4 regions of the Streptomyces sp. NPDC053750 genome follow, and region 4 is predicted to be linked to each of the others. Evidence: riboswitches for the same ligand, from Rfam matches in the RefSeq annotation. Region 4 holds a riboswitch; each other region holds the start of a gene.
The links. Region 4 has a riboswitch for cobalamin ahead of ACIGO6_RS32775 (cobalamin biosynthesis protein). Riboswitches for the same ligand answer to the same signal wherever they lie in the genome.

Region 1: it holds a riboswitch for cobalamin, as region 4 does, so the genes downstream of both, ACIGO6_RS06090 (CoA-acylating methylmalonate-semialdehyde dehydrogenase) here and ACIGO6_RS32775 (cobalamin biosynthesis protein) in region 4, are expected to answer to the same signal.
Region 2: it holds a riboswitch for cobalamin, as region 4 does, so the genes downstream of both, ACIGO6_RS10820 (energy-coupling factor ABC transporter permease) here and ACIGO6_RS32775 (cobalamin biosynthesis protein) in region 4, are expected to answer to the same signal.
Region 3: it holds a riboswitch for cobalamin, as region 4 does, so the genes downstream of both, ACIGO6_RS06005 (hypothetical protein) here and ACIGO6_RS32775 (cobalamin biosynthesis protein) in region 4, are expected to answer to the same signal.

What each region holds. Positions count from the first base shown of each region.
Region 1 is NZ_JBITXB010000002.1:150,390-157,697, reverse strand. It holds gene ACIGO6_RS06110 (enoyl-CoA hydratase) at 1-97, opposite strand, end outside; gene mmsB (3-hydroxyisobutyrate dehydrogenase) at 94-993, opposite strand; gene ACIGO6_RS06100 (enoyl-CoA hydratase/isomerase family protein) at 990-2,057, opposite strand; gene ACIGO6_RS06095 (acyl-CoA dehydrogenase family protein) at 2,054-3,202, opposite strand; gene ACIGO6_RS06090 (CoA-acylating methylmalonate-semialdehyde dehydrogenase) at 3,209-4,732, opposite strand; cobalamin riboswitch at 4,915-5,096, opposite strand; gene ACIGO6_RS06085 (ECF transporter S component) at 5,152-5,970, opposite strand; gene ACIGO6_RS06080 (ABC transporter ATP-binding protein) at 5,967-7,308, opposite strand, start outside.
Region 2 is NZ_JBITXB010000003.1:310,839-318,146, forward strand. It holds gene ACIGO6_RS10805 (ATP-binding cassette domain-containing protein) at 1-449, opposite strand, end outside; gene cbiQ (cobalt ECF transporter T component CbiQ) at 446-1,195, opposite strand; gene ACIGO6_RS10815 (energy-coupling factor ABC transporter substrate-binding protein) at 1,196-1,534, opposite strand; gene ACIGO6_RS10820 (energy-coupling factor ABC transporter permease) at 1,531-2,244, opposite strand; cobalamin riboswitch at 2,274-2,461, opposite strand; gene ACIGO6_RS10825 (potassium channel family protein) at 2,554-3,024, opposite strand; gene ACIGO6_RS10830 (chloride channel protein) at 3,126-4,667, opposite strand; gene ACIGO6_RS10835 (hypothetical protein) at 4,963-5,430, shown strand; gene ACIGO6_RS10840 (FAD-binding and (Fe-S)-binding domain-containing protein) at 5,732-7,308, opposite strand, start outside.
Region 3 is NZ_JBITXB010000002.1:127,565-133,836, reverse strand. It holds gene ACIGO6_RS06010 (ferric reductase-like transmembrane domain-containing protein) at 1-827, opposite strand, end outside; cobalamin riboswitch at 1,084-1,249, shown strand; gene ACIGO6_RS06005 (hypothetical protein) at 1,498-2,367, shown strand; gene ACIGO6_RS06000 (cysteine synthase family protein) at 2,364-3,386, shown strand; gene ACIGO6_RS05995 (ATP-grasp domain-containing protein) at 3,383-4,636, shown strand; gene ACIGO6_RS05990 (MFS transporter) at 4,629-5,897, shown strand; gene ACIGO6_RS05985 (class I SAM-dependent methyltransferase) at 5,866-6,272, shown strand, end outside.
Region 4 is NZ_JBITXB010000016.1:53,755-61,062, forward strand. It holds gene ACIGO6_RS32755 (alpha/beta hydrolase) at 1-730, opposite strand, end outside; gene ACIGO6_RS32760 (class II aldolase/adducin family protein) at 1,690-2,376, opposite strand; gene ACIGO6_RS32765 (anion permease) at 2,601-3,851, shown strand; gene ACIGO6_RS32770 (hypothetical protein) at 3,869-4,090, shown strand; cobalamin riboswitch at 4,240-4,383, shown strand; gene ACIGO6_RS32775 (cobalamin biosynthesis protein) at 4,483-5,448, shown strand; gene ACIGO6_RS32780 (cobyric acid synthase) at 5,445-6,977, shown strand; gene cobN (cobaltochelatase subunit CobN) at 6,974-7,308, shown strand, end outside.

The DNA of each region.
Region 1 (7,308 bases), on a different contig from region 4:
GGAGATTCAGGGCGTTGAGGGCCTTCGGCCGGTTGAGCGTGAGGAGGGCGGTGCGTCCCTTGCGCTCGACCAGGATCGTCTCGTAGTCGGTGGTCATGTGGCTGTCTCTCCGCTCCGGTCCCTGATGGTGCGTACGACGCCGGAGAAGTCCTCCGCGTCGCCGACCCGTTCGGCGTATGTCGCGTACAGTTCGGCCGCGCGCAGGCCGAGTTCCGCGTGCACGCCGCCCTCGCGGACGGCGTTGGCGGCCAGGCCCAGGTCCTTGGCCATCAGGGAGGCGGCGAAGCCCGGCCGGTAGTCGCGGTTGGCGGGGCTGGTCGGCACCGGGCCGGGGACGGGGCAGTTGACGCTGAGTGCCCAGCACTGGCCGGACGCGGTGGAGGCCACGTCGTACAGCGCCTGATGGGACAGGCCGAGGCTCTCGCCGAGGACGAACGCCTCGCTGACGGCGATCATGGAGACGCCGAGGATCATGTTGTTGCAGATCTTGGCGGCCTGGCCGGCGCCCGGGCCACCGCAGTGCACGGCCTTCTTCCCCATGGCCTCCAGCAGAGGGCGCGCCTCGGCGAACTCGCCCTCTCCACCACCGGCCATGAAGGTCAGGGTGGCGGCCTCCGCCCCGACCACACCGCCGGACACGGGCGCGTCCAGCGCCCGCATACCGGCGGCGATGGCCCGATCATGGGCCGTGCGCGCGTCGACGACATCGATGGTGGAGCAGTCGACGAAGAGGGTGCCGGGGCGGGCCGCAGTGAGGATGTCGTCGTAGAGGCCCAGGACGTGGCGTCCGGCGGGCAACATGCTGACGACCACGTCGGCGGCGGCGACGGCCTCGGCCGCGGACGGGACGGGCTCCACACCGGCCTGGGCGGCGGCCTCGACGGCCGCGGGGACCAGGTCGTGGCCGAGCACCCGGTGGCCGGCCTTCGTCAGGTTGGCGGCCATCGGGCCGCCCATGTGTCCGAGTCCGACGAATGCGACGGTCCGGCTCACCAGGCCACCTCCTCGGTGGTGTCGGCTGCGTCGGCTAGGCCGAGTTCCCGCTCGCCGAGGGGCGCGAAGAAGCGCTCGACGTCCACGTCGGTGACCTCGACGAGGGTCGCGGGCGACCAGTGGGGGTTCCGGTCCTTGTCGATGACCTGGGCGCGGACGCCCTCGACCAGGTCCGGGGCGTGCAGACAGGCCAGGGAGACGCGGTACTCCTGGTCGAGGACGCGCTCCAGCGGTCCGAGCCGTCGGGCGCGGCGCACGGCGGCCAGGGTGACCTTGAGCGCGGTCGGGGACTTGAGGAGGAGGGTCTCGGCGGTCTTCTTGGCGGCCGGGCCGCCCTGCGCGAGGAGCCGCTGGACGATCTCCTCGACGGTGTCGGCGGAGAAGCAGGCGTCGATCCAGCTCCTGTGGCCGGCGAGTTCCCCCGGCGGCGGATCCTGAACGTGACGCCGGAGGGCCTCGCGCACCGGCAGTTCGGCGAGGTCGTCGGCGAAGGACCGGAGCGAGGCGGAGGGCATGTACTGGTCGGCGAGTCCGCACAGCAGAGCGTCGGCCGCTCCGATCTGTCCGCCCGTCAGCGCGAGATACGTGCCCAGCTCTCCCGGTGCGAGGGCGAGCAGATGGGTTCCGCCGACGTCGGGGACGAAGCCGATACCGGTTTCCGGCATGGCGATCCTCGACCGTTCGGTGACGATCCGGACGCTGCCGTGCGCGGACACGCCGACCCCGCCGCCCATGACGATGCCGTCCATGACGGCGACGTACGGCTTCGGGTAACGCGCGATGCGGGCATTGAGGCGGTACTCGTCGCGCCAGAAGGCGGCCGAGGCGCTGCCGTCCCCGTCGCGGGCGTCGTCGTGGATGGCGCGGATGTCACCGCCGGCGCACAGGCCGCGCTCCCCCTCTCCGGTGATGACGACGGTCTCGACGGCCGGATCCTGCTCCCACTCCGTGAGCTTCGCGTCGATCCGGAGCACCATGTCGTGGGTGAGGGAGTTCAGAGCCCGAGGGCGGTTGAGAGCGATGTGGGCGGCCCGGCCGCTCGTGCGGAACAGGACGTCGCTCACCGGAACGCCTCCGTCAGGCCGCGGGCCACGATGACGCGCATGATCTCGTTCGTTCCTTCCAGGATCTGGTGGACGCGCAGGTCACGGACAATCTTCTCGATGCCGTACTCGCTGAGGTAGCCGTATCCGCCGTGCAGTTGGAGTGCGCGGTCGGCGACGGAGTAGCCGGTGTCGGTGGCGAACCGCTTGGCCATCGCGCACAGGTACGGCGCCTGCGGATCGCCCCGGTCGAGTGCCTGGGCTGCCTGCTGGACCAGGGCGCGTGCGGCGGTGAGCTCGGTCGCCATGTCGGCCAGGCGGAAACGCAGGGCCTGGGCGTCCAGGAGCCGCTGCCCGAACGCCTCGCGGTCGGCGAGGTGGGCCAGGCTGCGGTCGAGCGCGCTGCGGGCGCCGCCCAGGGAGCAGGCGGCGATGCCGAGACGGCCGCCGTTGAGGCCGCTCATGGCGATGCGGAAGCCCTCGCCCTCGCGGCCGAGGAGCCGGTCGGCGGGCAGGCGGACGCCGTCCAGGACGACCTGGCGGGTGGGCTGTGCGTTCCAGCCCATCTTCCGTTCGTTCGGTCCGAAGGAGAGGCCGGCGTCGTCCTTGTCGACGACGAACGCGGACACGCCGTCGGCGCCTTCGGTGCCGGTGCGGGCCATGACGACGTACAGCTGGGAGGTCCCGGCCCCGGAGATGAACTGCTTCACGCCGGTGAGTACCCAGCCGTCGCCGTCCCGTACGGCCCTGCTGGTGAGGGCCGCCGCGTCGGAGCCGGCGCCCGGCTCGGTCAGGCAGTAGCTGGCGAGATCCTCCATGGCGCACAGGCGCGGCAGCCACCGTTCGCGCTGGGCGTCGTCGCCGTAGCGGTCGATCATCCAGGCGACCATGTTATGGATGGAGAGGTAGCCCGCGAGGGACGGGCAGCCGGAGGCGAGGGTCTCGAAGACGAGGACGCCGTCGGAGCGGGTGAGGCCGCTGCCGCCGGACTCCTCGCGGACGTAGACGCCGCCGAGGCCGAGCCCGGCCGCCTTACGCAGTACGTCCACCGGGAAGTGCTTGTCACGGTCCCAGTCCAGGGCGTGCGGGGCGAGGTGGTCCTGGGCGAAGTCCAGGGTGGTCTCGACGAGGGCCTGCTGGTCCTCGGTGAGCAGGGTGCTGTTCATGGCCGCTCAGCCCATCGTGGGGATCGTGAAGCTCGCGCCCTCCCGCAGGCCGGCGGGCCAGCGGGAGGTGACCGTCTTCGTCCGCGTGTAAAAGCGGATCGCGTCCGGGCCGTGCTGGTTGAGGTCGCCGAAGCCGGAGCGCTTCCAGCCGCCGAAGGTGTGGTAGGCGACCGGCACCGGGATGGGCACGTTGACGCCGACCATGCCGGTGTTCACGCGCCGGGTGAAGTCGCGTGCGGTGTCGCCGTCCCGGGTGAAGATCGCCACGCCGTTGCCGAAGGTGTGCTCGCTGGGCAGGCGCAGCGCCTCCTCGTAGTCGGCGGCACGTACGACACACAGCACGGGGCCGAAGATCTCCTCCTGGTAGACGCGCATGGCGGGCGTCACCCGGTCGAAGAGGGAGGCGCCGGCGAAGAAGCCGTTCTCGTGCCCTTCCAGGACGAAGTCCCGCCCGTCCACGACGAGGTCCGCGCCCTCCTCGACCCCGAGGTCGACGTAGGAGCGGACCCGGTCCACGGCGTCCCGGCCGACCAGGGGGCCGAAGTCGGCCTCGGGGTCGTCGCTGCGGCCGATCCGCAGCGCGGCGATGCGCTCCTTGAGCCGGGCCACGAGGGCGTCGGCGGTCTCCTCCCCCACCGGGACGGCGACGGAGATCGCCATGCACCGCTCCCCCGCCGAGCCGTACCCGGCGCCGATCAGCGCATCCACGGCCTGGTCGAGATCGGCGTCCGGCATCACGATCATGTGGTTCTTGGCGCCGCCGAAGCACTGGGCGCGCTTGCCGCGGGCGGCGGCGGTGGCGTAGACGTGCGCGGCGACCGGGGTGGAGCCGACGAAGCCGAGGGCGGCCACGCGGGGATCGTCGAGGAGGGTGTCGACGGTCTCCCGGGCGCCGTTGACGACGTTGAGGACGCCGGGCGGCAGTCCCGCCTCCAGGAACAGCTCGGCGAGCCGCAGCGGAACGGACGGGTCCCGTTCGGACGGCTTGAGGATGAAGGCGTTGCCGCAGGCCAGCGCGGGGGCCGCCTTCCACAGGGGGATCATCGCCGGGAAGTTGAAGGGGGTGACCCCGGCGACCACGCCGAGCGGGGCGCGCAGGGAGTGGACATCGATGCCGGTGCCCGCGTTGTCGGTGAACTCGCCCTTGAGGAGGTGCGGGATGCCCGCCGCGAACTCGACGACCTCCACCCCGCGTTGGATGTCGCCGTGCGCGTCGGCGATCGTCTTGCCGTGCTCGGCGGACAGCAGCCGGGCCAGCGCGTCCTTCTCCCGCTCGACGAGCTGGAGGAAGCACATCATGACCCGGGCGCGGCGCTGCGGGTTCCATTCGCCCCACTCGCGTTGCGCGTGGACCGCGTCGGCGATGACCGCCTCGGTCTCGGCGCGGTTCGCGAGGGGCACCAGGGCCTGCACCTCGCCGGTGTTGGGGTCGTACACCTCGCCGAAGGACCCCGAGGTGCCCGGGGTGCGCTTGCCGCCGACGAAGTGGGTCAACTCGCGCACGGAGGCGCGTTCGTGCTCGCGGACCATGACTGCCTGCTCTCGTCAGGAGGGATCCGGGGATGGCGCACGCCGGTCCGCGCACGCGCACGCAAGTGGCGTACGGATGCCGGGGCGCGAGATCGCGTATGGCCGGAGTCCCGTCAGACGGCGGGCTCACCAGGGTCGTGGGTACACACCGGTGCCATGCGTGTCAGCTCCATCCTCGTGGAAAACACGGAACATCCCGCGGCCGGTATCCTGACTCCCAGATCAGCGCACGCCGTCCGCCTTCCCGACATCCTGCTCGTCAGTGGCGTCCTGCTCGACGGCGTGCTCCCCGGTCACAGTGGCGGGACCGTGCCGGAATCACACCGGCTTCCCTGCACCGCGGGCCTTGTGCTCGCGACTATATAGTTGGACGTCCTAGTAAATCCAGTACCGGGAGCGTGTGCCACGGACACCGCTGGTCAGCGGGGTTCGGAATCAGCCGTCCGGGGTTCGGCGAAGCGCACGGGAGCGCGGAAGCGGGCCTTGCGCGCGGCTCGCCGGAAGGTGGTCAGCACCGCCGGCCCCGCCAGCAGGATGCACACGAGATTGGTGACCGCCCGGCCGGTGTCCCAGCCGAGGGACGTGGCGATGTCGAAGGCGATGTAGCGCTGCCACTGCTCGGTGAAGGGCAGGCCGGGCAGGTAGGCGATGGAGCTGTTCGGGTCCAGGGAGAACGGCCAGAAGGAGAGGTTGAGGAGGAAGCCGAAGAGATAGCCGGACAGCGACCCGTAGACGGCCAGCATCAGCACCTCGCGGCGGCCCGAGGCCCGGGGAAGGAAACCGGCGAGCATCCCGACGAAGGCGCAGCCGAACATCTGGTACGGCATCCAGGGCCCGACCCCGCCGGTGATGAGGGCCGAGGCGAACAGGGAGGTGCAGCCCAGGGTGAAGCCGAAGCCGGGGCCGTAGACCCGGCCGGCCAGGACCAGGACGAAGAAGACGGTCTCGATGCCCGCGGTTCCGGCGCCCAGCGGACGCAGGGCCGCGTTCACGGCGGACAGGACCCCCAGCATGGCGAGGGCCTTGGAGTCGATACCGCCCTCGGCGATCTCCGAGAGGATCACGCACAGGACGAGGACCAGGAGCACGCCGAAGATGAGCGGGGGCACGTAGTTCGAGCCGAACTTCCCGGGGGCGACCAGGAACGGCCAGAAGAAGGCGACGACACCGAGGAACGCCGCCAAGGTCATGACGACGCCGACGCGTGGGGTCAGTCGGATGGCGGCGGTGGTCGTCATGGTCGGGCCGCCTTCACCTGGTCGACGGTCAGATAGGGCAGCGGGGCGAGGATCTTCGCCGTCTGGGGCGCGAACACGGGCGAGGAGACGATGACGTCGGTGGTCGGGCCGTCGTCGACGACGTCCCCCTCGGCCATGACGACGACGCGGTCGGCGGCGCGGGCGGCGAACTCGACGTCGTGAGTGGAGATCACCACCGTCCTGCCCTCCGCCGCGAGGGCGTTCACGACACCGATCAATGCGGTCTTCGCCCGGTAGTCCAGGCCGCGGGTCGGCTCGTCCAGGAGGACGACCTCGGGCGCCGCGGACAGCTGGATGGCCAGGACGAGAGCCAGCTTCTGTCCCTCCGACAGGTCGCGGGGGTGGGTGGCGTCGTCGATGCCCGGGGCGAGCCGGTCCAGGACGGTGCGGGCCTTCGTCGTGGTGCCCGACTCGGTGTCCGCCTGGTCGAGTTCCTGCTTGACGCTCTCCAGGTAGAGCAGGTCGGAGGGGGTCTGCGGGACCAGTCCGACGAGTTGGCGGGACCGGGTGGCGGGAACGTCGCGCGGATCGGGGCCGTCGGCCAGCTTCACCGTCCCGGCGCGGCGCGGGCCCGACCCCTGCAGGGCCCACAGGAGGGAGGACTTGCCGGAGCCGTTGCGGCCCATGAGGGCGGTCACCTCGCCCGCGTACAGGTCGAGGTCGACCTCCCGTACGGCGGGGACGCCGCCGTAGGTGACGGTGATGCCGCGCGCCGTCAGGAGCCGGCGCCGCTCGCCGGCCGGGGCCGGGCGGACGGGGTCCGGGGTGCGGGCAGCCAGTTCGGCGCGCAGGGGGGCGGCCGCACGGCGGGCGTCGCGGATCGACAGGGGCAGGGGTGACCAGTCGGCCGCCCGGCCCAGTTCGACGATCGGTGGCGCGATGGCCGACGTGCGCAGGATCTCGGCGGCGGGACCGATGCGGGCGCGGCCGTCACCGGGGAGGTGGAGGACGCGGTCGGCGTACTGGACGACGCGCTCCAGACGGTGCTCGGCCATCAGGACGGTGACGCCGAGGTCGTGGACGAGACGGGTGACCGCGGCGAGGACCTCCTCGGCAGCCGTCGGGTCGAGGGCGGAGGTCGGTTCGTCCAGGACCAGGACTCGCGGGTGGGCGGTGAGGACCGAGCCGATGGCGACGCGCTGCTGCTGGCCGCCGGAGAGTTCGTGCAGCGCACGGTGGCGCAGGTCGGCCAGGCCGAGCAGGTCGAGGGTCTCCTCGACCCGTTTGCGCATGGTCCCGGGAGCTATCGCCAACTGTTCCATGGAGTAGGCGAGCTCCTCCTCCACGGTGTCGGTGACGAAGCCGTCGATCGGGTCC
Region 2 (7,308 bases), on a different contig from region 4:
TGCGTGGGCCGGTCGGCCAGCGCGGCGATGTCCAGCGCGACGAGCGCCTCGTCGACCCGGGAGCGGACCTCCCCGTCGGACAGGCCGAGGTTCAGCGGCCCGAAGGACACGTCCTGGCCGACGGACGCGGCGAAGAGCTGGTCGTCCGGGTCCTGCACCACCAGCTGCACCGTGGTCCGCAGCCGGGTCAGTCCCTTGCGGTCGTACGTCACCGGCGCCCCGTCGACCGTCAACGTCCCGGCGTGCGGCCGCAGTCCGCCGCTGAGCAGCCGCATCAGCGTGGTCTTGCCACTGCCGTTGGGGCCCAGCAGCGCGAGCGCGCGCCCCTCGCGCACCGCGAAGTCCAGGCCGGTGAGCACCTCCGGGCCCTCCTCGTACCCGAAGGACACGCCGCGCAGGGCAACCAGCACCGACGCGGTCGTCGCCGTCGTCTCGATCGTCTCGCTCACGACAGTGGCCTTTCCAGTACGAAAGTGAGGGCGGCCAGCGCCGCCAGCAGCGCGACGCTCGCCGCCGTGAAGGGCACGGAGACGCGGGCCTCGGGGACCAGGACGCGCAGGGTGCCGTCGTAGCCGCGCCCCGCGAGCCCCGACTGGAGCCGCGTCGCCCGGTCGAAGGCCCGCACGAACGCCGTGGCGCCCAGCCCGCCGAGCGAACGCCACGCTGCGGCCCGCGTGGTGTGGCCCAGCCGCGCGGCCTGCGCCTCACGGATCCGCCGCATCGAGTCCAGCAGCAGGAAACTCATGCGGTACGTCACCAGCGCCACGTCGACCACCGGCGCCGGCACCCCGGCCCGCACCAGACGGGGCAGCAGGTCGGACATCGGCGTGGTGAACGCGAACAGCAGCACCCCGAGGGAGGCCGCCGAGGTGCGCAGCAGCAGCTCACCGGCGCGCACCGGGCCGCCGTCCGCCGCCGTCAGGAACCCGTCCGGACCCCCGACCTGCACCAGCAGCGGCAGCGCCCCGGTCACGCAGAAGCCCAGCGGCACCCGGTACGCCCGCCACAGCCGGCGTCCCGGCACACCCGCCGGACCGAGCAGTACGGCGAGCGCGGTGACCAGCACCAGCGCCGCGCCCGGCCAGGCCGGCAGGGAGATCGCCAGCACGGTCAGGCCGAGACCGAGCACGGCCTTGTCCACGGGATGGCGGCGGCGCCACCGACTGCTGTGCGCCGCCGCGTCGATCGGCAGCACTCAGTCCCCCGCGGGGGCGTCCCGCAGCGCCTCCACTGCCCGCGCCTCGCCCTGTCGCCGGCCCCGGCGCAGCCCGAAGTAGTACGCCAGCACCCCCGCACCGATCGCGGCCTGCACGGCGAACAGCGCCGACTCGATCTCCCCGGACGGCGGCTCGTACAGCGGGGAGAACCACGGCTCGTAGTCCGGCTCGATCTCGGTGATCGCCGTCTCCGCCTCGGCGTCGGCACCGGCGAACGGCTCCTCCTTGTGGTCGCCGAGGCCCAGCACCAGCGGCAGCACCGCGAGCGCGGCCACGGCGAGCAGCAGCAGGGCGTTGATCTTCGCGTTGCGACTCATCGGGCCACCGCCTGTCCCTTGGTCCCCTTGGCTCCCGTGGTCCCCGTCTTCGTCAACAGCACGCCCAGCCGGGTCAGTTCACCCTTGCTGGACTGCACCAGCAGCCGCATCACGACCACCGTGAGCAGGCCCTCGCTCACCGCGAGCGGGATCTGTGTGACGGCGAAGATGGACCCGAACTTGCCGAGCGCGCCCAGGAACCCGCTGCCCGGGTCCGGGAAGGCCAGCGCCAGCTGCACGCTGGTGACGCAGTAGGTGGACAGGTCGGCGACGAACGCCCCGCAGAACACCGTGACCATCAGCGGCACGTCGTAGCGGCGCAGCAGTCTGTAGACCGCGTATCCGGCCCAGGGGCCGACGATCGCCATCGAGAAGACGTTGGCACCGAGCGTGGTGAGCCCGCCGTGCGCGAGCAGCAGCGCCTGGAAGAGCAGGGTGATGGTGCCCAGCACCGCCATGACCGGCGGCCGGAACAGGATGGCGCCCAGACCGGTGCCGGTGGGGTGCGAACAACTTCCGGTGACGGACGGCAGTTTCAGGGCCGACAGCACGAACGTGAAGGCCCCGGAGGCGCCGAGGAGCAACGTGCTCTCCGGGTGCTCCCTGACCTCACGGGTGAGTGACCGTACTCCGTGGACGACGAACGGCGCGGACGCGACACCCCAGGCGATCGCGTGCGCCGGTGGCAGAAAGCCCTCGGCTATGTGCATGGCTCAGCAGACCCTCTCCAGCACCTCGTGGATGGACGACGCGCCTTGGCCGGTCTCCTGGCTGACGGGTACCACACGCCCGTGCTCCGCCTTCCCGGATCGCAAGCGATCCAGTGGCTGCCCGCGAGGGCCGGAGCCGGACTTCCCGATTCACAGTGGCGAGGGCCGCACCGGCATCACACCGGATTTCCCGTTCACCAAGGCGTGGCGACAGTAGTGCTCCCACGGGGGTGGTGACAAGCGGGCCTCCGCGCCGGCCGGACTCCGTGCCCGCCCGGCTCGCAGGCCTCGGGGCTGCGCAAAGAGCCGTCAGTCACGTTGTTCAGGTGGGTCCCGTTCCGTCCGCCGGACCACCATGTCGCGCACCCGCCGGCTCAGCGCGGTCGCCGCGGCGGTGAGGAACACGAAGGTGTAGAGGATCTGCAGGATGGTGACGACCCGTGCCGCCTCTCCCCGCGGGGTGATGTCGCCGTAGCCGACGGTGGCGAGCGTGACCACGGTGAAGTACAGAGCGTCGACGCGAGTGCCCAGGCCGGTGAACTGGCCCGGCTGCTTGGCGAGGGTGTAGTAGGCGGCGGCGAAGACGTGCATGCACAGAACGATCAGCAGCGCGATGAACAGACCGGGCCGGGTGCCCGGCCGCTCGACGAGGACGTCACGGACCTCGCGGACCAGCAGCACGGCCACGAGGATCAGCAGCACGGTGAACAGCAGCCAGCTCAGCACGGGGCGCTCGGGGCCCAGGTGGTCGAGGGGGAGCAGGAAGTAGGCCACGACCATGGCCACGGCGGCACCGGCCCGCCAGAGCCAGGGCCGGGCCGCGCGCCAGGTGGCACGCGGTGGGGTGCGGCCCTTTCGGCCGGGGGCGGCCCGACGCTCCGTCACGGTGCCGTCTCCGCCGCCGGCCCTCCGGCCGCCGCCGGCCCGGGTTTCGGTCCCGGCTCCGGTTTCTGGCCCGGCCCCGGCCTCGGCCCCGGTCCCGGTTCGGGCCTCGGCCCCGGTCCCGGTTCGGGCCCCGGCCCCGGCCCCGGTTCGGGCCCCGGCCCCGGCCCCGGTTCGGGCCCCGGCCCCGGTCCTGAGCCGGGCCCCGGTCCGGGTCCCCGCCCCGGCTCCCCACGCCGTACCAACTGCGAGACGATCAAGGCGACGACCGACGCGATGACGATCAGCGGCATCTGGTCGTACGCGTCACCGCCCATCAACAGCACCGCCAGGACCGAGCTGGCCAGCGGCAGGCCCGTCACCGCGGCCGCGGCGGCGGAGATGCCGAGGGCGAGGGCCGGGGTCGGGCCGAAGCCGGGCAGGCCGGAGCAGGCCATGGCCGTCGCCGCGCCCAGCAGTACGGCGGGGAAGATCGGGCCGCCGCGCAGACTGCCCAGCGCGATGCCCCAGGCCAGCCCCTTGCACGCGACCAGCGCGACCAGCGCGCCCACGGACCAGGCATGCGGATGCGCGGCGAGCTCGGCGAGGGTGGCCTGGCCGGACAGCGCGGCCTCGGCCGGGGAGCGGCCGGTGATCAGCGCGTACGCGGCGAGGCAGACGCCGACCGCGGTGGCACAGGCGACGGTGCGGACGGCCGTGCGGTGCCGCGTCCAGGAGACGGTCCGGTGGCCCAGCTCGCGGGCCAGCGCCACCAGCACCGCGATCAGCGCCGCCGTGGGGACGCCCCACAGGAAGTCGCCCGCGTCCGGATTGACGGCCGGCGGCAGGTCGTGCAGGGCGAGCGCGCCGATCTTCAGGCCGGTCCACTGCCCGAAGCCGGTGAAGACCAGTGCGCCCGTCGCGGTGGCCAGCAGACAGGGCAGCAGCAGCGCGACCAGCTGCGTCCCCGCGAGCCCCGCCCCCTCGATGAGCAGCACCGCCGCCGCCACCGGGCCGCCGAGGATGGTGGAGATGGCGGCGGTGGAGCCGGCGGTCGCGAGGATCGCACTCGCCCTCGGGTCACGGGCCGCGCCCGCCCGCCGCACCGCCAGCAGGGCGAGTCCGCTGCCGACGGCCATCAGCGGGGCCTCGGGGCCCAGCACCACGCCGAGCGGCAGCGTGGCCAGCGCGGCGAGGACGGCGCCGGGCAGCGCACGGGGGCCGACGGGCGCGCCGCCCAGCCCGTTCACCGGCAGATGGCCCCCGGCGCCCGGCATCCGGGTGACGATCGGTGCCAGGATCAGCCCGGCCAGCACCAGCGCGGGCAGCGGCCACCACCAGGGCGGCGCGTCGTATCCGGCCGCCTCGGGCAGTGACGTCCACAGCCAGTGCTCGAGCTCGTGCTGAAGGCCGACGAAGAAGAAGCAGGCCAGCGCGATGGGCACGCCGAGCAGCACGCACAGCAGCAACAGCCGCAGGTAGCCGGGGCTGAGCAGGGTGCGCCGCAGGGACTGCTCGGCCCGGGCCGGCCCCGCGTTCGCCGGCGCGGGCTGCGTCGTCACGGGTTCTCCTTCGTCCGCCTCACCCCTCGGCGCCCGGTCCGGCGGTCCGTCGTGCCCGTTCGCTCGTGTCCGTTCGCATGTGTGCCTCAGTAAACGCGAGCAAGGAAGGGGCCGCATGCGCACGACGCCGTCCCGGGCAGGGCACGGGAGGGGCCACCGACCCCCGTTCACCCTTTCGGCAGACCCGCGTGGCCGGGCGGCGCCGCGGCCCGCAGGCTCGGAGTGACCTGTCGGTGCCCCGGGGGCGCCGCTGGGCGCAGGCCCGCACGGGGGACACGCTGAAAGGACTCCGCTCATGAGCCAGCACGCCGCATCTTCTCCCGGCCGCCCGTCCCACGGAGCCGAAGGACCATGGCCCCCGCGGTCGGCGGACCGTACCGGCGGCTGGGTGACCGGCGGTGTCGTCTTCGCGGGCGTACTGATGCTGCTCAACGGCGCCCTCGCCGTCCTCCAGGGCATCGCGGCCATCGCCGAGGACGACGTGTACGCCCGTCTCGGCAGCTACGTCTACGAGTTCAGCCTGACCGGCTGGGGCGTCCTCCACGTCATCCTGGGGGCCCTGGTGCTCGTCACCGGCTACGGCCTGCTCAAGGACATGGCCTGGGCGCGCTTCGCGGGCATCTTCCTGGCCTCGCTGAGCCTCGTCGCCCAGTTCCTGTTCCTGCCGTACTCGCCCGTCTGGTCCGTGATCATGATGGCCATCGACGTCTTCGTGATCTGGGCCCTGGCCAGCCGCCAGGGCCAGGCGGACCAGCGCACCTGACCACCGACCGCCCCACAACGAGGGCCGACGGCCGGTGCCCGCCGCCGGGCGAGGGCCTTCGCTTCGCCCCGCCCCTCACTCAACGCCGCCGCAGCCCCGCGCCGTCGCCACCGTCGCCGCGTCGACGGTGGCCGGCCCGTGCATGTGGGTGGCGAGGCCCTTCGCTTCGCCCCGCGGCGGGGCCGTAGCAGCGTGCCAGTGCCGCCGTCGCGCCGACGGCGGCCTGCCCGTGCCTGCTGAGGGCGAGGCCCTCCGCCCCGCCCCTCACTCAGCGGCGAGGTCCTCCGCCCCGTCCCTCGACTCAGCGCCGCCGCCGCAGCTCCCGTGCCAGTGCCGTCGCCGTGCCCACGGCGGCCAGCCCCGTGCCCGTGAGGGCGAGGGCCTTGGCCCGGCGGCCCGGGGGCTTCGGGCGGGCGCCCGGTGCGGTGGCGTAGGCGCTGCCCGGGACGTCGGTGTCGCCCGCGGCGCCGGGCAGCGCCGAGGCCAGCAACTCCGCGAGGTGCACGCCCTCGTGGCCGCCACTGTCGAACTCGTGGATCTGCGTCCGACAGCTGAACCCGTCGGCGAGGACGACGGTCGCCTCGTCCTCCGCCCGCAGCCGCGGCAGCAGCACCCGCTCGGCGCACGCCTCGCTGACGTCCAGATGTCCGCGCTCGAAGCCGAAGTTGCCGGCCAGCCCGCAGCAGCCGGAGTCCAGCCGCTCGGCGTCCACCCCGGCCCGGCGCAGCAGTTCGCGGTCGGCGTCCCAGCCGAGCACCGCGTGCTGGTGGCAGTGCACCTGGGCCAGCGCCCGCGCGGAGCGGTCGGGCACCCGGGGCGGCTCGTAGCCGGGTGAGTGCGCGGTGAGCAGTTCGGACAGCGTCACCGTCTGCTCGCGCAGCCGCAGCACGTCCTGGTCGCCGGGGAACAGCTCCGCCGCGTCCGCCCGGAACACCGCCGCACAGCTCGGCTCCAGGGCCACCACCAGACCACCCGCCCGCACATGCGCCGCCAGCGCGCGCACGGTCCGCGTGAGGATCCGCTCCGCCATGCCCAACTGCCCGGTGGAGATCCAGGTCAGCCCGCAGCACAGCGCCTGGGCCGGCAGCTCCACCCGCCAGCCGGCGTCCTCCAGCACCCGTACCGCCGCCCGCCCGATGTGCGGGTGGAAATGGTTGGTGAAGGTGTCCGGCCACAGCAGCACCGTTCCGCGCTCCCCACCCCCCTGCGGCTCACGGCGCGCGAACCACTGCTCGAACGTCCGCTCCGCGAACAGCGGCACCTCCCGGTCCGCCACCCCGGCGACGGCCACCGCGGCCCTCGACAACAGCGGCGCGTGCGTGAGCGCGTTGACGACCGGCGCGAGCCGGGTGCGCCCCACGACCTGCGCGAGCGCAGGCAGCCAGCCCATCGACCAGTCGGAGCGCGGCCTGCGCCACGGCCGCCCCGCGTAGTGGTGGGACAGGAACTCCGCCTTGTACGTGGCCATGTCCACGTCCGCCGGACAGTCCTTCTTGCACCCCTTGCAGGCCAGGCACAGATCGAGCGCGTCCTTGACCGCCTCCGACCGCCAGCCGTCCCGGATCGCGCCGTCCCCGTGCCCGTCGAGCATCTCGAACAGCAGCCGCGCCCGGCCCCGGGTGGAGTGCTCCTCCTCACGCGTCACCTGGTACGACGGACACATCACCGTGCCGTCACTGGTGTGCTGCCGGCACTTGCCGACGCCGACGCACCGGTTGGCCGCCCGGGAGAACGACCCGCCGTCGTGCGGGAAGCGGAAGTGCAGGTCGCGGGGCTCGTTCGGGGCCCAGTCACCGCCCAGACGCAGATTCTCGTCCAGCCCGTACGGCGCGACCACCTTCCCCGGGTTCATCCGGTCCAGCGGGTCGAAGACGGCCT
Region 3 (6,272 bases), on a different contig from region 4:
GCCGCGCCCCCGCCGGGTGAACCCAGCCTTTCCGCTCGCCGGGCAGGTCTCAACAGACGCAGCAACAGCAGCAGCGCGACCGGCAGCTGCAGCAGCCACAGGACGGTGCGCGGCCACTCCCCGTACCAGACGTTGGTCCCGTACAGCAGCGTGTGCCACACGCTCAGCACGTACACGACGATCACGAAACGGTGCAGCCGGCGCCAGGTGTTCGCTCCGATGCGGTGCCGGACGTAGAACAACAGCCCCAGCGGAATCGCCAGGTACAGGGCACCCTGGCCGAGCGGGATGGCGATCCGGCCGGTGCCGGAGTCGTACCAACCGGGCACGAAGCTGTCGGCGAAGGCCACCCACAACCTCTCCGCCCAGTCCACCTTCGTCTCGTAGCGCACGAGTTCCGCCGCGAACATCAGCGCGTGGGCGAACATCAGTGCCATGGTCGTCAGGCTCGTGGTGCGGTGCCAGCGCTCCAGCACCTGCCGCGAGACCGGCAGCCGGGCGGGGCGCGGCCCCGACAGCAGCAGACCGAGCATGACCGTGCCCCACGCCCACAGCAGCCCCGACCAGCCGAACGCCTGGCTGAGCAAGTACATCCAGTAGGTGCCGGGATCGTCCATGAACGGCATGACCGCGACGGTGTCCGAAGCGCCCGAGTCCATGCGCGCCCACAGGAGGGCGAACACGAGCACTGTGACCACCACCGCCGCGGTGGCGTCGGGCAGGGCGGACCGCAGGTCGCCGCGCAGCGCCACGCGGTCACCGGGAAGCCGTCGTCGTCCGGGCGGGACTACTGCCCCGTCCTCGTCCGGCCTCACGTCTGACGTCATCAGGGGCCTCCCGGGCACGGGCCATCGCAGCAGCGGTGCGCATGTGGCGTGAGACAACAAGTCTGGCCGAGGGGACGGCGATCCCCAGAGGCGTTATCCGGCCAGAGCCGCCACGAGAACTGAGCGTGGCACACCTGGTTTCCGCCTTCCCTCCACATTCAAGACAACCGCCGAAGCCCCACTGTCGCAGGAATACGAGCGCCTCTACGCTGATACACGCAGTCGGTTCGCGCCTCCCGTCCGCCCGGACGCCCGGTGGTGCGACGCAAGAGGGAACCCGGTGCGAGTCCGGGACTGTCCCGCAGCGGTGAGTGGGAACGAAAGCCGTCGATGTCACTGGGCCCGCGTCAGGGCCGGGGAAGAGACGGCCGGTAGGTGTCCGCCCTTTCGGCGGACGTGCCCGCGAGTCCGAAGACCTGCCACTGCGCCCGCGTCCCGCGCGGGCTGTGCACGTGACCTCGTGGACTGGGTCGGCGGTATGGGTGGTCGTACGTCGTGCGTGTGGCCGCGCCTCCTTCCCTGTCGGTGTGCAAGGCCCGGTACGGAGGAGGATGGCGTGCGGGACCCAGCCGGTTCGCGTCGGCCGTACCGACCCCGGGTCGACGTGTCGTCCGACGGACCGGGACAAACGAGCCTCGGACCCGTCGCGGGCGTCCTCCAGGAACCGGACGTGGCTGTCGGCACGGTGTCCGGTGTCTGCCACGGCACCCTGGGCGAGCTGTACCAGGGACCGCTGCGAGCAGGCACCGATCCTGAGATCGCGGTGGTGTCCTTTCCCGTGGACCGTCACTCCTGGGTGTACTTCACACCGAGGACGACGGCCGGACCACCGCGTCCGCTGGCACTGGGTGAGAAGTCGGCAACAGCGGCCCGGCTCTTCCTGGACCACTACGGCCTCGCCCTGCCCCCGGGCGACTGGCACACCCACTCCGAACTGCCGGTGGGCGTGGGGATGGCCAGTTCCACCGCGGACATCGTGGCGACGCTGCGCTGCCTGTTCCGCGTCTTCTCCCTCCCGTACGACACGGACGTGGTCCTCGGCGTCCTGGCGGACATCGAGCGCGCCGACAGCGTCTTCCTCGACGAGTTCGCCCTGTACCTCAGCGGCCGGCACCGGGTGGTGCGGCGGCTGGGCCAGGACATCGGCTTCCACACCGCCTACGTCACGGAAGCCGGCACGGTGGACACCGCCGCCGTCACTCCCCTGCTGCTGGACCACTACCGGCGCCGCGGCGAGGAGTACCAGCGGTGTCTGACCGATCTGCTGAAGGGCTTCGACTCGGGTGACCCGGCCGCCGTCGCCCGTGCCGCAACGACCAGCGCCGCGTTGTCCCAGGAGGTACTGCCCAAGGCGACCTTCGGCAGCCTGCAAGCCCATCGTGAGCGGTTCGGCGCCGACGGCGTCTTCGTCGCCCACACCGGCTGCCTGGCCGGCTATCTCTTCACCTCACGCCCACGGGCCGAGGTCAAGTCCGAACTCTCCGCGTTCTTCCACTCGCTCGGCCACCAGTGCACCTTCGCCCAAGGAGGCTACGGGTGATCCACCCCCACATCGCCGACGCCCTGAAAGTCCCGGACCTCGTCCGGCTCACCGACGGCCTGGTCCTGCTGCGGTTCGAGTCGATGAAGATCTACTCGGCCCTGGCCGCCGTCCGCCATCTGCTGGAACGGGGCACCGTCCGTCCGGGCCAGACCCTGATCGACAGCTCCAGCGGCATCTACGCCTACGCCCTCGCACTGGCCTGCCACCGGTACGGCATGCGGTGCCACATCGTCGCGTCCACCACCGTCGACGCCACCACCCTCGCCCAACTGGAGATCCTCGGAACCACGGTGGAGCAGGTCAGACCGTCACGGAACCTCAAGCTCGACCAGGAACTCCGGGTGCGACGGGTGCGCGAGATACTCGCCGAGCGTCCCGATCACCACTGGATGCGCCAGTACCACGACGACGTCCACTACCTCGGCTACCAAGAGGTCGCCGACCGGATCGCGGCGGAGTTCCCGGCCGCACCACTGACCGTCGTCGGCGGGGTGGGCTCCGGAGCCTCGACCGGCGGCATCGTGGAACGCCTGCGCGTCACGGACCCCTCGGTGCGTCTGGTCGGCGTCCAGCCCTTCGGCAGCGTCACCTTCGGCAGCCAGGACCACCACGATCCCGAGGCGATCATCGCCGGCATCGGCTCGTCGATCGTCTTCGACAACGTCCGCCACCACATCTACGACACCGTGCACTGGCTGGACTTCACCCACGCCATGGCCGGTGCGGTCGCCCTGCTGCGCGAGCACGCGGTGTTCGCCGGGCTGTCCACCGGTGCCGGTTATCTGACGGCGACGTACGAGGCCCGCCGCCATCCCGACCGACTGCACCTGGTGATAGGGGCCGACACCGGACACCGCTACGTGGAGCGCGTGTTCGCCCGGCACGCCGAGGCCCTGGGCCCGGCCGCGCTGAAACCCCTCGAGATCCGCGCTCCGGAGGAGATGACCATGCCCTGGTCGAGGATGACGTGGCAGCGCACTCCCTGCCCGGCTCACTGGAAGGAGCGGGCGGCATGACCGTGGCCTGCCTGGAGTCACTGACCTTCGGCCTCGGCCATCTGGTCCACGCCGCGGACCGGCTCGGCGAGCGCCTGCTGCTCCTCACCCGGGACCCCGCCTACTACGCCTACGAGCTGGACCGGCTGCCCGCCGGCGCCCTCGACGTCGTCGTGACCGACACCTTCGATGTGGAACGAACCGCCGATCTGCTCCGGCGCGTCCCGGGGCTGCGCGGCCTGATCAGTTCCACCGACACCTGGACCCTGGCCGGCGCCGCCCTCGCCGAACGCCTCGGCCTTCCCGGTCTCAATCCAGCCGTCCTGCGACTGACCCGGGACAAGGCCGCCGTACGCAACCGGCTGCACGACGCGGGCCTCACCCGCGGAAGGGCCGTCGAAGTCGCCGAGCCGGACCGTGAGGCACGCGGGCTGCTGCTCAAGGAGGCGGGACTGCCGCTCGTTCTCAAGGACACGGCGGGCACCGGGAGTCAGAACGTGTGGCTGGTCCGTGACGAGGGCGAACTCGACGCGGCGCTGGCAGAGGCGTCCGGTCGGGACCTGAAGGGGCGGTTGTTCGCCGAGCCGTATTTCAGCGGCCCGGTGTACAGCGCCGAGACGCTCACCTGGGACGGCCGCACCAGGCTGCTGGGTGTCTCCAGTCGGCTCATGTCACCGGAGCCGCGCTTCCGGGAGGAGATCACCGCCTTTCCCGTCGCCTTCCCGGGCCCGCAGCGGACATCGTTGGAGCGTTGGCTCGATCAGGTGCTTGCCGCCATCGGGTACACCGACCGGTTCGCACATGTGGAGTTCGTGCTGACCGCCGACGGCCCGGAGTTGGTGGAGGTCAATCCCCGGATCGGAGGCGCGCTGGTCGGGGAGGGCATGTGCCGGGCGCTCGGCGTCAACGTGTACGAGGCGATGATCGAGGCCGCGCTCGGCCACCGTCCCGGTCTGATGGACGCGGACCTGCCCGGCGGTCCGGCCGTCGCCTTCGTTCTCGGATACCCGGCCGCCCCCGGCGTGTTCACCGGCGTCGCCGGCCTCGACCGCCTCACCGGCATGCCGGGAACGCCCGCCTGGTACCCGGTCAAGCAGGCCGGCGACCTCATCGAGCACCTGGGCGACAGCCGCGGCTACGCGGGCATCGTGTACGCCGAGGCGGAGACCGCGGAACTCGCCACCCACCGCGCGGTGGCCGCCGCGGGCGCCCTGTGCGTACTCACCGAACCGTTCCTCGGCCAGGCCGGCCGGGAGGCGCCCGGTGGGTGAGCGCGCCGCCCGGGGAGCGGGTCTGCGGGCCTCGCTGTTCCCGCTCACCGGCCCACTGCGGTTCCTCCTGCTCAGCTCGTTCCTCATTCCGCTCGGCAGCTTCATGGTCCTGCCCTTCATGTCGGTGTTCCTGCACGAACGGCTCGGGATGGGGCTCGGCACGGTCGGTGTCGTCCTGGCCGTGGCATCGCTCGTGCAGTTCTCCGGCGGCATCGTCGGCGGAGCCCTCGCGGACCGGATCGGGCTGCGCCGCACGATGCTGTGGGCACTCGTCGTACGCACCGCCGGTTTCGCCGGGCTCCTGCTGGCCCTGCGCTGGCCACCCCTCGCGATCTGGGCGCTGGTCCTGACGTGCTGCGGTGCCGCGCTCTACCTGCCCGCGAACAAGGCGTACCTGGTGCACGGGGTCGACGACGAGCGTCGCCCGGCGTACCTGTCGGCGGGCAACGCGGCACTCAACGCGGGCATGGCCGTGGGCCCGTTGATCGCCGGGCCGTTCGTCCTGTCGTCGCCCGGCTGGCTGTTCGCGGCCGTCACGGCGCTGTTCCTCGCGGTCACGGTGGGACATGCGCGGCTGCCCGGGACAGAAGGGGAAGACCCCACCGGATCAAGGGAAACGGTCCCCTCGGGTCTCCTGGCCAGCGTGGCACTCCTGCCCTTCGTCGCCAACGCCCTGGCGTTCTACCTCTACTTCCACTTCCAGCACTTCCTGGCGGTGTACGCCGTCGAGCGCGCCTCCAGCGCGTTCTACAGCGTGGTGCTGCTGCTCTGCTTCACGCTGGTCATCGTCGTACAGCCGCTCGCCTCCGACCTGATCCGGCGCATGCCGTACGCCCTCGCCCTCGCGGTCGGCTTCACGGGCCTGGCGGCGGGCCTGGCCGTGCTGGCGGCCGGTACCCGGACGGCACTGCTGGCGGGCGGAGCGCTGATCACCCTGGGCGACATCGTGCTGTTCCTCAAGAACGACCTGGAGGCGCTGCGCCGCAGTCCTCGCTCCGACGCCGTGGTCTTCGGCCAGCAGCGGCTGGCCGCGGGCCTGGGCGCCTGCGCGAGCGGCGTGCTGGGCGGGCAGTTGTACGGCCTCGGTGAACGGGCCGGGCACACCGGCTGGTTCTGGCTGCTGGCAGCCGCCCAGTGTCTGTTGCTTCCCCCTCTGCTGCTCACGCTGCGCCGTCGCACGGCGCGGCCCCCTGTCCCCGACGGCGACCATGAAGGAGCACTGACGCGCGATGACACGGACGGGCGGATTCCAGGACGATGACTTCTGGACCGAGTTCCATGACTTCCTCTTCTCCGAGCAGCGCTACGAGCAGGCCGAGGAGCTGCTGGACACCTCTCCCCTGCTGGCCTTCCCGCAGGGGGCGCGCGTGCTGGACCTGTGCTGCGGGCCGGGGGTGTTCACCGTGCCGCTCGCCCGCCGCGGCTACCGCGTGACCGGAGTGGACCTGAGCCCGGCCATGCTGGACCGGGCACACAAGCGGTCGGCCGACGCCGGTGTCGAGGTGACGTACGTGCGGGCCGACGCACGCGAGTACGAGGCACCGGGCGGTTTCGACGTCGTCCTCAACATGTTCACCTCCTTCGGGTACTTCGAGGATCCCGCCGACAACGCGCGCGTGCTGCGCACCATGCATAC
Region 4 (7,308 bases):
TGCGCAGGGCCATGGTGGCGCCGGTGGACCAGCCGAGCAGGACGACCTGGCGGGCGCCGTGGTCGAGAGCGTAGCGGACGGCCGCGTCCACGTCGCGCCACTCGGTCTCGCCGAAGTGGTGGAGGCCGTCCGGCGAGGGCGGGGCGCCGACGTCGCCGCGGTAGGCGAGGGCGAGCACCGGGACGTGCCGGCGGTACAGGGGGACCATCAGGTTCATGGCGTGTTCGCGGGTGGCGGCCAGTCCGTGCACGGCGATGATCCACGTCGGGCGCGCACCGGGCAGGAACCAGGCCGGGAGCGGGCCGAGTTCGCCGGGGACGTCGACGTCGGCGTATTCGAGGTCGAGGGCGGTGCCCGGGTTGCCGACGTACAGGTTCGGGGTGAACCAGGCCCGGTCACCGGCCTCGAGAGTGCCGTGCGTGACGCGTTCCAGGCGGCGTACGACGGTGTCGGCGCCGTGCTCGGCGGTGTCGAGGATTGGGCCGACGACCGCGTGGGAGCCGTCGCCGGCGAGGCCGTAGCGGCCGGGGCGCAGCGCGGCCAGGTCCCGGGTGAGGGTGATCTGGCCGGCGGCGGTGCCGTGCACGGTGAGCCGGGGTTCGGTGGGCAGGGGCCGGCCGGGGGGCGCCTTGAGCGCGGCGTCGCTGGCGAGCCGGCCGGCGGCGACGCTCACCGCGCCGGCCGCCAGGGCTGCGGTGACGGCGGCGGCCGTGGCTGTGACAGTGCGCATGGGGCCAGTGTCCTGGTGGAGTCCGTGGGCGGCCAGTGGGCGGACGGCGGGGAGTGACGAGGCCCCGCCGGGGGCACCCGACCGGACCGGGCGCCGTGGATCGGTCTCGCTGCCGGTACCCCGTGAACGGCCCGGCACGCTCCGCCGACCGCGGATTCCGCCGGACGGGCCGACGGTCGCGGCCCCGCACCGACGCCGGGTACGCAGCCGACGGACGTCCGGACCTCGCATCCCCGCCGGGTGCGCAGCCGACTGACGTCCCGACCCCGCTCCCCCGGCGCCCGCGTCCCGGAAGCCCGCCGGCCGTGGATTCCGCCGGAACGGCCGACGGTCGTACCCCCCACCGACGCCGGGTGCGCAGCCGACGGACGTCCGGATCTCGCACCCCCGGCGCCCGCGGCCACGTCCACCGGCCGGCCGGCGTGCGGTGGCAGGAGGTGGGTGGGCAGTGGTGGGCGTGGCTCCTGACGTCGGCACCCGTAGCTCGGGCCGCTGGCCGGGGGGAGTCGCCGGGGCCGGCGGGTCTGCGGAGGCTGACTGGGCTCCGTGCCGTGCGCCCGCCGGATCGCGGGTGACCGGGCCCCGGATTGACCACAGCCACACCGATCGCCCCGGCCACCGCGGGCATCCCGACTGCCCCGGCCACCCCAGCGACCCCGATCGCCCCGGCCACCCCAGCGACCCCGTTCGCCCCAGCGCCCCCCGGCCGCCCCGGCCACCCCAGTGAGCGCAGCGACCCCGGCGCCAGATCGTCCCAGCAGCCCTCGCAACCCCAGCAACCCCAGCAACCCCAGCAACCCCAGCAACCCCAGCAACAGCCAATCCCAGCAGCCCCAGCCGAGCGTGCAGGTGTTCGTCGGCCCGGGCGCCGCCCCGTGGCCCGCCCTCGTCGAGGCCCGCTGTCCGCGCGCCCCGCCGCAGCCGCCGGCGTCGGTGTCGGGGGCCGGGGCGGTCGTTCGTCAGGGCTGCTGGCCGTAGCCGCGGAGGCGTTCCGTCACCTCCGTCAACTGGGGCTTCGTCAGCAAGGACGGGGTGTGGCCCGGTACCGAGGAGGCCGTCAGCCAGAGGCGGCACATCCACTCGAGCTGGGCGGTGCGGTCGAAGGCCTGGTCCAGGGAGGCGCCGTAGGTGATCGTGCCGTGGTTCTGGAGGAGGCAGCCGGTCCGGTCGGCGAGGGCGGCGAGCATGTTGCGGGCCAGTTCGTCGGTGCCGTAGGCCGCGTACGGGGCGACCCGGACGGGGCCGCCGAGCGCGGCGGCCATGTAGTGCACCAACGGGAGCTCGGGGACGAGGATCGAGACCGCCGTCGCGTGCACGGCGTGCGTGTGCACGACGGCCCGCGCGTCGCCGTCGGCGCGGTACACGGCGAGGTGCATGGGCAGCTCGCTGGTGGGGACCAGCGTGCCGAGGACCTGGCGGCCGTCGAGGTCGACGCCGGTGATGTCGTCAAGGGCCAGACGGTCGTACGGGACCCCCGAAGGAGTGACCAGGACCGTGTCGTCGACGCGCACCGAGACGTTGCCCGAGGTGCCCACGACCAGCCCGTCCGCCACCGTCCGCCGAGCCGTCGCGACGAGTGCCTCCCAGGCCGCCTCCCTGGCCCGCTCCCCGTCCGCGCCTACCCCTCCGACCCGCGAATACGTCACAGTCACCGCCTCCTCCCGCGCATCCTGCGCCCCTGTCGTTAACGCCGCCGACCGGCCTCGCGGCGATCCTGCCAGGCACGTCTCCGGAGAGCATCGGGCCGGGTACGCAGAGGGAGGTGGCGCCACCGCTTCCGGTCACCGTGAGGCCCAGCTCAGTTCATCTTCCGTTCACCCTGGTTACCTACGTTCAACAAGCCAATGACCTCGAACGATTGCCTGGGTAAATGGAAAGCTTCTCGCTGATCCTCGCGATTGTGGTGGTAACCGCACTCGCGTTCGATTTCACGAACGGTTTCCACGACACCGCGAACGCGATGGCAACGACCATTTCGACCGGTGCACTCAAGCCCAAGGTGGCGGTGGCCATGTCCGCCGTCCTCAACCTTGTGGGCGCCTTTCTCTCGGTGGAGGTCGCCAACACGATCTCCAAGGGTCTCGTCGACGAGACCGGCATCCGTCCCGAGGTCATCTTCGCCGCCCTGGTCGGCGCGATCCTCTGGAATCTGCTGACGTGGCTGGTCGGACTGCCGTCCAGCTCCTCGCACGCCCTCATGGGCGGTCTGATCGGTGCCGCCGTCGCCTCGGCCGGCGTCGGCGCGGTCCACGGCGACGTGCTCGTCACCAAGGTGCTCCTGCCGGCGATCGCCGCCCCGATCGTCGCGGGCGTCGCGGCGATGCTGGGCTCCCGGCTGACGTACCGGCTCGGCCGCAAGGCCGACGGCAAGGCCGCCGCGAAGGGCTACCGCGCCGGGCAGATCGCCTCCGCCGGCCTGGTCTCGCTGGCCCACGGCACCAACGACGCCCAGAAGACGATGGGCATCATCACCCTCGCCCTGGTCGCCGGCGGCGCCCTCGCCCCCGACTCCGACCCGCCCATGTGGGTCATCCTGTCCGCGGGCGTCGCCATCGCGCTCGGCACCTACCTCGGCGGCTGGCGCATCATCCGCACCATGGGCAAGGGCCTGACCGACCTCCAGCCGCAGCAGGGCTTCGCCGCCCAGACCAGCGCCGCCACGGTCATCCTGGCCTCCTCCCACCTCGGCTTCTCCCTCTCCACCACGCACTCGGTCTCCGGCGCCGTGATGGGCGCGGGCCTCGGCCGCAAGGGCGGTGTGGTCCGCTGGTCCACGGCCACCCGGATGTTCGTCGCCTGGGGTCTGACCCTGCCGGCCGCGGCCCTGGTCGCCGCGCTCGCCGAGTGGGTCTGCGGCTTCGGCGACTGGGGCACGGCGCTCGTCGCGGGCTTCCTGGTCGTCTCCAGCGCCGCCATCTGGAAGATCTCCCGCCGCGAGGTCGTCGACCACACCAACGTCGTCGACGTCGACGAGCCCGAGCCGGCCGGCGTGGTCACCACGGCCATGGCCGCCGTGTCCCCGCCCCCGACGGGCACGACCGAGGAGCCGGCGGCCACCGTCCCGGCCCCGGCGCACGAAACCAAGGCCGCGGCCGCCCCGTCGCCCGCCACCACCGTCTGAGCCGGAAGAGAACCTCCATGAGCATCGACTGGGCAGCCCTCGGCTCCGTCTTCGGGGTCAGCCTCGTGGTCACCGTGGCCCTGGTGGGCCTGTTCACCCTCGGCATCGCCGGCCTCTCCCGCCAGGAGCGGGCCGCCGCCGAGGGAGGCTCCGCGGGCCTCGCGGTCACCGGCGCGTACGCGTGCTTCGCGGCCTGCGCGGCGGCGGTGGCGTACGGCATCTACCTGATCGTCGCCTGACCCTCGACGGACTCACCGCACACGCCGACGAGGCGGGGCGCGGGACGGACTGCAACCGTCCCGCGCCCCGCCTCTTTCCGTGCCGGCGCACACCGCCCGCGTGTGGGCCTTCGCACACTCCCCCGTCGCAGGTCAACGCCAGGTTGACGGGTGTTCGCGGGCCGTGGTGGACTTCCGGAGCCATCTACGGCGGCAGGAGAGGAAGCCCGGTGCGAATCCGGCGCGGTCCCGCCACTGTGACCGGGGAGCAGATCCCCGGGAGCCAGGAACTCTCACCGCCGGTCTCTTCGAACCAGGGCGTGGACACCCTGAGTGAGGACGCAACGCGATGCTCGGCTGCCGATCGACGTTCAGTACCAGGTACCTGCCTGACCGTGTGACCGGCTGAGCCCGTGCCTGCCGAACGCGTCTTCGCGTACGGCGCCGCCGCCGGCCTCCTCGGTGACCTCCTCCTCGGTGATCCACGCCGTGGACACCCGGTCGCCGCGTTCGGTCGTGCCGCGGGTGCCGTGGAACGGGTGCTGTGGCGTGACCACCGGGGCTGGGGCGCGCTGCACACCGCCGTGTGCGCCGGTGGCGCCGCCACCCTCGGGCTGGCCGCCTCCCGTGCCGTACGCCGCTCCCCCGTCGCCTCCGTCGCCCTGACCGGCGCCGCCACCTGGGCGGTCGTCGGCGGGACCTCGCTCGCCCGGGAGGCGCGCGCCGTCGGGCGGGCCCTGGAGTCCGGGGACGTCGAGGCGGCCCGGGCCCGGCTGCCCCACCTGTGCGGGCGCGACCCGCAGGCCCTGGACGCCGACGGGATCGCCCGCGCGGTCGTGGAGTCCGTCGCCGAGAACACCTCGGACGCGGTGGTGGGCGCGCTGGTGTGGGGCGCCGTGGGCGGAGTGCCCGGGCTGCTCGGCTTCCGGGCCGTGAACACCCTGGACGCCATGGTCGGCCACAAGTCCCCCCGGTACCGGCGGTACGGCTGGGCCTCGGCCCGGCTCGACGACCTGGCCGGCTGGCCGGGGGCCCGGCTGACCGCCGTACTGGCCACGGTGGCCGGCGGCGACCCGCGGGGCGCCGTACGGGCCTGGCGCGCGGACGCCGCCCAGCACCCCAGTCCCAATGCCGGGCCCGTCGAGGCGTCGTTCGCGGGCGCCCTGGGCGTGCGGCTCGGCGGGACGCTCTCCTACGGCGGGCGGGTCGAACACCGGCCCGTCCTCAACGGGGCGGCGGGGCGCGCCGTCCGCGCCGGTAGCGGCGACATCGACCGGGCCGTGCGGCTCTCCCGGCGCGTGGGCTGGCTGGCGCTGGGCGTGTGCGCGGGCGCGCGGCTGCTCGGCCGCCGGGTTCTCACGAAGGGACGTACGTCATGAGCGGTGGCCTCCTCGTCGCCGGCACCACCTCCGACGCCGGCAAGAGCGTCGTCACCGCCGGGATCTGCCGCTGGCTGGTGCGGCAGGGCGTGAAGGTCGCGCCCTTCAAGGCGCAGAACATGTCCCTCAATTCGTTCGTGACCCGCGAGGGCGCCGAGATCGGGCGGGCGCAGGCCATGCAGGCCCAGGCGTGCCGGGTGGAGCCGACCGCGCAGATGAACCCGGTGCTGCTCAAGCCGGGCGGCGAGCGCAGCAGCCAGGTCGTGCTGCTCGGCAAGCCGGTCGGCGAGATGAGCGCCCGCGGCTACCACGGCGGACGGCAGCAGCAGTTGCTCGGCACCGTGCTGGACTGTCTGGCCGAACTGCGGGGCACGTATGACGCGGTGATCTGCGAGGGGGCGGGCAGTCCGGCCGAGATCAACCTGCGCCGGACCGACATCGTGAACATGGGGATCGCCCGGGGCGCCGGGCTGCCCGTGCTGGTGGTCGGCGACATCGACCGGGGCGGGGTCTTCGCCTCGTTCTTCGGGACGGTGGCGCTGCTCGCGCCCGAGGACCAGGCGCTGGTGGCCGGGTTCCTCGTCAACAAGTTCCGCGGTGACGTGTCGCTGCTGGAGCCGGGTCTTGAGATGCTGCACGGGCTCACCGGGCGGCACACGTACGGTGTCCTGCCCTTCCGGCACGGGCTCGGCATCGACGAGGAGGACGGGCTGCGGGTCTCTCTGCGCGGGACCGTGCGGGAGTCCGTCGTCGCGCCGCCGGTCGGCGAGGACGTGCTGCGGGTCGCCGTCTGCGCGATCCCGCTGATGTCCAACTTCACGGACGTGGACGCGCTGGCCGCCGAACCGGGTGTCGTGGTGCGGTTCGTGGACCGGCCGGAGGAGCTGGCCGACGCCGACCTCGTGATCGTGCCGGGGACGCGGGGCACGGTCCGGGCGCTTCAGTGGTTGCGGGAGCGGGGGCTCGCGGACGCGATCGCACGCAGGGTGGCCGAGCGGCGGCCCGTGCTCGGCATCTGCGGCGGTTTCCAGCTGCTCGGCGAGCACATCGAGGACGAGGTCGAATCGCGCGCCGGGCACGTGGACGGGCTCGGCCTGCTGCCCGTGCGGGTGCGGTTCGCCCGCGAGAAGACCCTCACCCGGCCGGTGGGCGAGGCCCTCGGCGAGCCCGTCGAGGGGTACGAGATCCACCACGGGGTCGCCGAAGTGACGGGCGGTGACGCGTTCATCTCTGATGACGAAGGACACAGCCTGGACGGCTGCCGGGTCGGCCAGACCTGGGGCACGCACTGGCACGGCTCGCTGGAGTCGGACGGTTTCCGGCGGGCCTTCCTGCGCGAGGTGGCCGCCGCCGCGGGCCGCCGCTTCGTGCCGGCGCCCGGCACCTCGTTCGCCGCGCTGCGCGAGGAGCAGCTCGACCGGCTCGGCGACCTGATCGAACACCACGCGGACACGGACGCGCTGTGGCGGCTCATCGAGTCCGGCGCGCCACAAGGACTGCCCTTCATTCCACCGGGAGCGCCCGCATGAGCACAGTGTTGTTGTTGTCGACCGCCGACACGGACCTGCTGGCGGCCCGCGCGTCGGACGCCGCCTACCGGATCGGCAACCCGACCCGGGTCGACGTACGGGAGGAGCTGCCGGCGCTCGTCGAGGGCGCGGACCTCGCCGTCGTACGCCTGCTCGGCGGCAAGCGCGCCTGGGAGGACGGGCTCGCCGCGCTGAAGGCCGCCGGCATCCCGACCGTCCTGCTCGGCGGCGAGAGCGTCCCGGACGCGGAGCTGATGGCCGAGTCCTCGGTGCCGGCCGGCGTGGTGGCGGAGGCGCTGCGCTACCTGGTCGAGGGCGGGCCGGCCAACCT